Methylocaldum szegediense: one gene and its partner. Each later gene encodes a partner of the first gene's protein in a complex. Links are inferred from orthologs where the notes say so. Each region holds a gene or a part of one and is shown in the gene's direction. Other genes may lie near its edges. The genes, in order: smc and QEN43_RS04370.

Region 1 (4,394 bases):
TATAGCTTGAGTGATTTGAGCTCCACGCAGGATTGCTTCGGCACGTACTCGATCAGAATGGTGGCGAAATCCGGCTGTCCGGTCTTGGGGCACAGGCAGGTGAATTCCGGTATCTCGATGCGGATCGTGTAATCGCGGCCGGGATGCGGATTATCGAAGGTTTCGAGGTCTTTGCTAGGTGCGGATGGCATGGGAACGGTCAAGAGTTTCGGGGATGAACCTTGCTGCGGAACGGCGGAACGTCAATACCTTACGAAATCCCGCCGATGGACTTAGTCGTTTATAATAGCGCCCGGTTCCATTACAGACCAGATCAACGGACTTGCCCGCCATCGCACCCATCGCGTTTTTTCCGATGCCGTCCCGAACAGCGAAACTCGTCTGAACCCTCTAATGCGGCTGGAGAAGATCAAACTCGCGGGCTTCAAGTCCTTCGTCGATCCCACATCGATTCCGCTCCCCGGCAATCTCGTGGGCATCGTCGGGCCGAACGGCTGCGGCAAATCCAACATCATCGACGCCGTACGCTGGGTGATGGGCGAATCCTCGGCCAAGCATCTTCGCGGCGATACGATGGCCGACGTCATCTTCAACGGCTCCAGCACGCGCAAGCCGGTGGGGCTCGCCTCGGTGGAACTGATCTTCGACAACAGCGAAGGCAAGGCGCCCGGCGAGTTCGCCAAATACCGCGAAATCTCCATTAAGCGCCAGGTCACACGGGATGGACAGTCGACTTACCTTTTGAACGGCACCCGCTGCCGCCGCAAGGACATCACCGACCTTTTCCTCGGCACCGGCCTCGGCTCGCGCAGCTACGCCATCATCGAGCAAGGCACCATCTCCCGGCTGGTCGAAGCTAAACCAGACGAACTGCGCGAGATCATCGAAGAAGCCGCGGGCATCTCGAAGTACAAGGAACGACGCCACGAGACCGAACTCCGCATGCGCCATACCCAGGAAAATCTCGATCGGCTGCAGGATTTGCGCGACGAGGTAGCGAAACAATTGGAGAATCTCCGGCGTCAGGCAAAAAAAGCGGAAAAATATTCGGCTCTCAAGCAGGAGGAACGGCGTTACAAGGAGCAACTGCTGGCGATCCGCTGGCGCAATTACGACGAGCGCCTGAATGAATATCGGAAGTCCCTGGCCGCCGCCGAACAATTGTTCAAACAGTTGGTCAGCGAGGGCAATAGCCTGAGCGAGTCCCTGGACCAGCACCGGGAGCGGCATGAAGCGCTGCAACATCAGATTGCCGAGCATCAAGGGCGCTATTACGAGCTGGGCGCTGAAATCAGCCGTCTCGACCAGACGATCAAGCACGCCCAAAAGACGCGCGAGACGCTGCGTCTGGAACAAACCCGGCTCCATAACGAGAAAGAGCAAGCCCTTCATGACCTGGAAAACGATAGACATCAGCTCGAGGCCATACGTGAAGAGCTCGCGGCAGTCGAACTCGAACTCGAACAAGCCTTGTCCGCCGAAACCGAAGCGATCCAATACCGGGATGACGCAGACAGGGCGCTTAAGAACCTGCGTCAGGCGTTCGAATCCTTAAGCGGCGAGATCAATCGCTACAAAAGCCAAGCCGAGATCCAGAAAACGCGACTTAAGCAACTGGAGCAACAAGAGCGCCAACTCCAGTCCCGACGGGAGCGGCTGGAGCGCGAGCGCGATGAACTCGAAGACACGCTGCAAGCCGAGGGGCTCGAAGGGCTGCAGCAGGCTCTCGCGGAACTCGAAGCCGAACGCGCGGCGCTGCACGAGCAGCTCCAAATCCTGACCGATCGAATCCGTCACGAACGCCAAAGGGCCAAGTCCTGCCACGACGAACTGAACGCCAACCGCGCGGAGTTGCACGCCCTCCAGGGCAAGATCAGTTCGCTCGAAACGCTGCAGCAGCACGCGATGGGCAAGGACCGCGCCGCACTTAAGTCCTGGTTGGCAGAACGCGGCCTTGACGGGGCTGGGCGCCTGGCCGAATACCTGGAGGTTCGCCCCGGCTGGGAAACGGCGGTGGAAAGCGTCCTCGGCAGTTATCTCGAAGCCCTTTGCGTCGAGAGTTCGGCAGATTATTGGCCACATTTGAGCGGCCTGCCCGGCGAATCGCTAAGCTTTTTCGAAACCCGCTCCCCTAATGCGAGCAAAACACCGGCCGAGCAGAAACTTATCGGCCAGGTGCAATCGCCTTGGGAGCTCGCTCCGCTGCTCGGTACCGTGTACTGCGCCCAAGATCTGGCGTCCGCCAAAACGCTGAGCGAAAAGCTAGCGGATCACGAATCGGTCGTGACACCGGACGGAATCCGCATAGGCCGAGGCTGGCTGGCGATCCAAAAACCCGAAGACGGCAAGGCCGGAATGATCAAGCGGGAGCGCGAGTTGCGGGAACTCAAAGCGCGACGCGATAGCCTGCTGGAAAAAAACCGGTTGCTGGAACAAGACCTCGCTCAGGCCGATCAAGCCGTAAAAGACGCCGAACACGAGTACGAGCGAATGCAAACCGAGGAGCGTTCCTTGAGCGTCGAACAAGCTCGTCTCAAGGCCGACTTGAGCGCCGCCACGGCGCGCTGCGAACAGGCCACAAAGCGTCTCCGGCAGCTCGAATACGAGTTGGACGATCTGGAAGAGCATCAGTCCCAGACCGTCGAAGAAACCGCCGAAGCTAAGACCGCCTTGCTGGAGGCCGAAGAGCGGCTTGCCGATTTGGAACCGAAAGTGGCCGACTACGCCGCCCGAAGGGACGAGCTGGAAACCAATCTCAGTAAGGCCGATGCCGCTCTGAAATTGGCGCGCGAGTGTGTACACCAACTCAAAACTCGGCTCGAAACCCTGAAATCCGCCGAAGGCCTGACCCGAAAACATCTGGAGCGGGCGCAGCAGCAGTACGAGCAGTCCCTGGGAAGGCTCGAAACCGTCAGCGCGCAGATGAGCGAGGCCGAGATGCCGGTCGAAGACGAACAAGCCCGATTGGAAGAACTACAGGAACAGCGCGTCGAGGTGGAGCGGACGCTGTCGGATTTGCGCAAGCGCGCCGGCGAATTGGAGACCGAGATGCGCCGCATCGACGAATCCCGCATCCACAACCAAAGGGCCTTGGACGATCTCAAACAGCGCCTCGATCAGACCAAGCTCGCGCTTCAGGCCAACGAGGTGCGTCGGCAGACCGTGCAGGAACAATTCGACGAACTGGGCGCGGAGCCGGAGGCGGTTTTGGCCGGATTGCCCGAAGACGCAGACGAAAAGATCTGGCAGAAACGTGTCACCGAGCTCGGAGAAGAAATCGTCAGGCTGGGCGCCGTCAATCTGACCGCAATGGAAGAATACCAAGCCCAGGCGGAACGCATGAAGTTTCTCGATCAACAGCACCAAGATCTGACCGACTCGCTGGCTACCTTGAGAGAAGCCATCGAAAAGATCGACAGGGAATGCCGGGCTCGTTTCAAGGATACCTTCGACCGGATTAACGCGGGCCTACAGCGAATGTTTCCCAAACTGTTCGGCGGAGGCCAGGCATCCCTGGACCTCACCGAGCGTGATCTGCTGGAAACCGGCGTCAGCATCATGGCGCGGCCTCCCGGCAAGCGCAACACCTCGATCCACCTCCTTTCGGGAGGCGAAAAGGCGCTCACGGCGGTCGCCCTGGTGTTCGCCATCTTCGAACTGAACCCAGCGCCGTTTTGCCTGCTCGACGAAGTGGATGCTCCGCTGGACGACGCCAATGTCGGTCGGTTTAGTCAATTGGTCAAAGAAATGTCCGAAAAGGTACAATTCCTTTTCATTTCGCATAACAAAGCGACGATGGAAATCGCCCAGCATTTGGCCGGTGTCACCATGAAAGAACCCGGCGTGTCCCGCATCGTCGCTGTCGACATCGATGCGGCGGTTGAAATGTCGGCGGGATCAGCGGCCTAATTGTTCCTGTGCCGCAGGGGCCGATTTTCCGTACAAAAAGTGGCGCTCGGCCGCCTCCTTGTTTCCGGGCGGGTCAAGGGCATTCGAGGAAAGGGGATGGATAGAGATACCGTACGTTTGATCCTGCTGGTCATCGGCATCATCGTCATCGCCAGCATTTATATCTGGGGACGATACAAGCAAAAGATCCTGGACTTTCTGCAAAGGCGGGTCGCGTTCGACGAACTCGACTTCGACCCTTCGATCGATGAGGAACTGCCCGATTACAACGACGACGAAGCCGAAAGCGTTCGTGTTCTAAATCGAAACGAGCGACGGTTTACCGACGACCCCGATCTGGCGGAAGACAGAATCGACCAAGCGCATGACGCCTCGAAAAAACCGAATGGGACCACCACCTTGGGGGCGCCGTTCATCATTCAGCTCAGCGTGGTCGCGAAAGGCGAGTTCCTATTCGCGGGCGACGAACTCAAGAACGCTCTGAT
Region 2 (3,313 bases), 1.6 Mb from region 1 along the record:
ACGCCCTCTATAGTAAACTATCAAAATGGCTCAATACTTTCAGATTCATCCGGATAATCCGCAGCCCCGGCTGATCCGCCGGAGCGTCGAGATCATTCGCCAGGGGGGCGTCATCGTTTATCCTACCGATTCCTCCTACGCCTTCGGCTGCCAAATGGACAATAAGTCAGGGCTGGACCGCATCCGCCAAATTCGTCAGTTGGAGGAGGATCATCATTTTACCCTGGTGTGCCGCGATCTCTCGCAGATATCCACTTTCGCAAAGATCAACAACGAAGCCTTCCGGCTCATCAAATCGCTGACGCCGGGGCCATATACCTTCATTCTCAAAGCGACCCGCGAGACGCCGCGTCGCCTGCAGCATGCCAAGCGCAAGACCATCGGAATCCGCTTGCCGGACAACCCGATCACGCTGGCACTGATGGCGGAGTTGAACGAGCCTTTGTTCAGTTCGACCCTGATCCTCCCCGGCGAAGAGGATGCCATGAGCGATCCGGAAGACATTCGCGACCGCCTCGAGAAAGAAGTGGATTTGATTATCGACGCCGGAATCGTTCCCTATACCCCGACCACGATTGTCGGCTTCATGGAAGACACGCCTGAGATCGTCCGGCAGGGATCGGGTGTCGTCCCTTCGCTTCAATAACCTCCGTTCACTGGCTCAAGAATTGTACCAATGGAAGAACTGACTTTTGTTCAACGCGTCGCTGTCTGGATTCTCCCGGTTCTGTTCGCCATCACCGTGCATGAAGTGGCCCACGGTTGGGTCGCCAGAATGCTCGGCGACAACACGGCAGCGCGGCTAGGCCGGCTATCCTTGAATCCCTTGCATCATATCGATCCGGTCGGTACCTTGCTGGTGCCGGGCGTCCTGTTGGCGCTGGGTGGGTTTATCTTTGGTTGGGCCAAACCCGTTCCCGTGGATTTCGGCAAGTTGCGCAACCCGAAGCGGGACATGGCATTAGTTGCCATCGCGGGACCCGCCGCGAATTTTTTGATGGCCATCGCCTGGGCACTTGTCGCCCGTTTGGCTAGCTTTATCGATTTCGACTATGTGTCGGTGCCTCTGGGGCTTATGGGTATTGCCGGCATCGTGATCAATATCGTGCTGATGCTCTTGAACCTGCTGCCGATTCCGCCGCTAGACGGCGGGCGAATCGCGACGAGTTTCTTGCCACCTAAGCTGGCCATCAAATTCAGTCAGATCGAGCCCTACGGTTTCTTCATTCTGCTGGCACTGATCGCGACCGGCGGGTTGTCCATGATTCTGGGTTTTCCGATCTATGCCATGCAGCGCTTGCTGTTCGGTTTCGCCGGCCTGTAAATGACCGATCTCGCGGAGCCAGGAAATTCTGCCGTCGACGGCACGGAGCAAGAAACGCAGCAGAGCAGTTCGCAAGAGGTTGATACGGAAGGAATGGCTGTCGAGCCGGTGGCTATAGTCAACGGCACGCCTCTGACCGAATTGCCCGAAGACCTTTACATCCCGCCCGATGCGTTGGAAGTATTCCTCGAGACTTTTGAAGGCCCGCTCGACCTTCTGCTGTATTTGATCCGCCGCCAGAACCTTTCCATCGTGGACATTCCCATCGCCGATATCACGCGTCAGTACATGGGCTACATCGAGATGATGAGCGAGCTCCGTATCGAGCTTGCCGCCGAATACCTGCTGATGGCGGCGATTCTGGCCGAAATCAAATCGCGCATGCTGTTGCCGCGCCCAGCGAACCCGGAACAGGAAGAGGAGGATCCTCGCGCCGAATTGGTACGTCGGCTCCAGGAGTACGAGCGCTACAAGCATGCGGCCCAAGAGCTCGACGCCTTGCCGCGCTGCGAGCGCGATGTTTTCGAAGCTTCGGCGGATACGAGCGCTATCCAGGTAAAAAAGGTTTATCCGGAAGTGGACTTAAAGGAAGTTCTCCTGGCTTTTCAGGACGTACTGCGGCGCGCCGAACGACTTACGCATCATCATATCCAGCGCGAGCCTCTATCGGTTCGTGAACGCATGGCGAGCATATTAGCCCGCTTGCAGACCCAGTTGCTGGTTCCATTCCCTAGCCTGTTTGAACGAAGGGAGGGGCGGCAAGGCGCTGTCGTTTCCTTGCTCGCCATACTCGAGCTCAGCAAAGAACGCTTGATCGAGATCATCCAGGAGGAACCCTTGGGCGAGTTACTGGTAAAGCCGTTGACAGCGTCCAGTATCGATTGACGTGGAACTGAAAGCGATTATCGAGGCGGCGCTGTTGGCCGCCGGCAGACCCTTGTCCTTGGTCGACTTGGAAAGCCTGTTCGCCGAACACGAACGGCCGGAACAGGGGGAAATCCTTGCGGCACTGGCGGACTTGGCGGAGGATTGCCGCGGTCGGCCCATCGAACTGAAGCAGGTGGCGAGCGGATACCGGCTCCAAGTGCGAGCGGATTTCTCGCCTTGGGTTTCTCGCTTGTTCGAAGAGCGCCCCGGTCGTTATTCGCGCGCCTTCCTGGAAACGCTCGCGATCATCGCTTACCGTCAGCCGGTCACGCGCGGCGAGATCGAGGATATTCGAGGTGTCACCGTCAGCTCGAGTATCGTTCGGGCATTGCAAGACCGGGGATGGATACAGGTCGTGGGACACAAGGAGGTGCCGGGGCGTCCGGCACTGCTCGGCACGACCAAGCAATTCCTAGACTATTTCAACCTGAAGAGTCTCGACGAACTCCCGCCGCTTCGGGAATTTCTAGATGATATGGCGCTGCAGGCGGTGCCGAAAGACCAGCCAATAATCGAAGATGCGGATCACCAATCAACGTAGTAGAACTAAGGCGCCTACGGATAAACGCTCGTCCTGGGATGACGCCGGTGAGCGGATTCAAAAAGTTCTTGCTCGGTTGGGCTTGGGATCGCGCCGGGAGATCGAGGAATGGATCAAAGCTGGCCGAATCGCGATAAACGGCAAACCGGCCGAACGTGGGGATCGTTACCGCAAGGGCGACCGTGTCACCGTCAACGGCCGTCCAATCGATATCGCCAAGCGCTCCGAAGCGCCCACCCGCGTGCTCATTTATCACAAGCCGATCGGGGAGGTAGTCAGCCGCCGCGATCCGGAGGGGCGCCCGGTGATCTTTACCCGGTTGCCTAAGCCCATGACGGGGCGTTGGATTGCCGTCGGCCGTCTCGACATCAACACGCAAGGTCTGCTGTTGGTCACCAATAACGGCGAACTCGCCAATCGTCTGATGCACCCGTCGCAGGAAATCGAGCGCGAGTATGCGGTTCGGGTTCTTGGCCCCGTCAACGACGAGATGTTGACGCGGCTATCGAACGGTGTCTTGC

Evidence for each region.
Region 2: the proteins of smc (region 1) and QEN43_RS04370 are in contact, whole or in part, in a crystal structure (PDB 3ZGX), measured with the Bacillus subtilis proteins. The link is inferred for Methylocaldum szegediense from one-to-one orthologs.

What each region holds. Positions count from the first base shown.
Region 1 is NZ_OX458333.1:2,648,422-2,652,815, forward strand. Bases 29-4,109 are described here. They hold smc (chromosome segregation protein SMC), read left to right. Parts: upstream 29-393; coding sequence 394-3,909; downstream 3,910-4,109. Other genes in these bases: queF (preQ(1) synthase), read right to left, coding at 29-191; QEN43_RS11215 (cell division protein ZipA C-terminal FtsZ-binding domain-containing protein), read left to right, coding at 4,006-4,109. In the rest of the region: more of queF, read right to left, coding at 1-28; more of QEN43_RS11215, read left to right, coding at 4,110-4,394. UniProt on the Bacillus subtilis protein: Required for chromosome condensation and partitioning.
Region 2 is NZ_OX458333.1:1,031,446-1,034,758, forward strand. The notes cover bases 314-3,313. They hold QEN43_RS04370 (segregation and condensation protein A), read left to right. Parts: upstream 314-1,417; coding sequence 1,418-2,209; downstream 2,210-3,313. Other genes in these bases: QEN43_RS04360 (L-threonylcarbamoyladenylate synthase), read left to right, coding at 314-646; QEN43_RS04365 (site-2 protease family protein), read left to right, coding at 677-1,324; scpB (SMC-Scp complex subunit ScpB), read left to right, coding at 2,211-2,792; rluB (23S rRNA pseudouridine(2605) synthase RluB), read left to right, coding at 2,770-3,313. Also shown: more of QEN43_RS04360, read left to right, coding at 26-313. UniProt on the Bacillus subtilis protein: Participates in chromosomal partition during cell division. May act via the formation of a condensin-like complex containing Smc and ScpB that pull DNA away from mid-cell into both cell halves.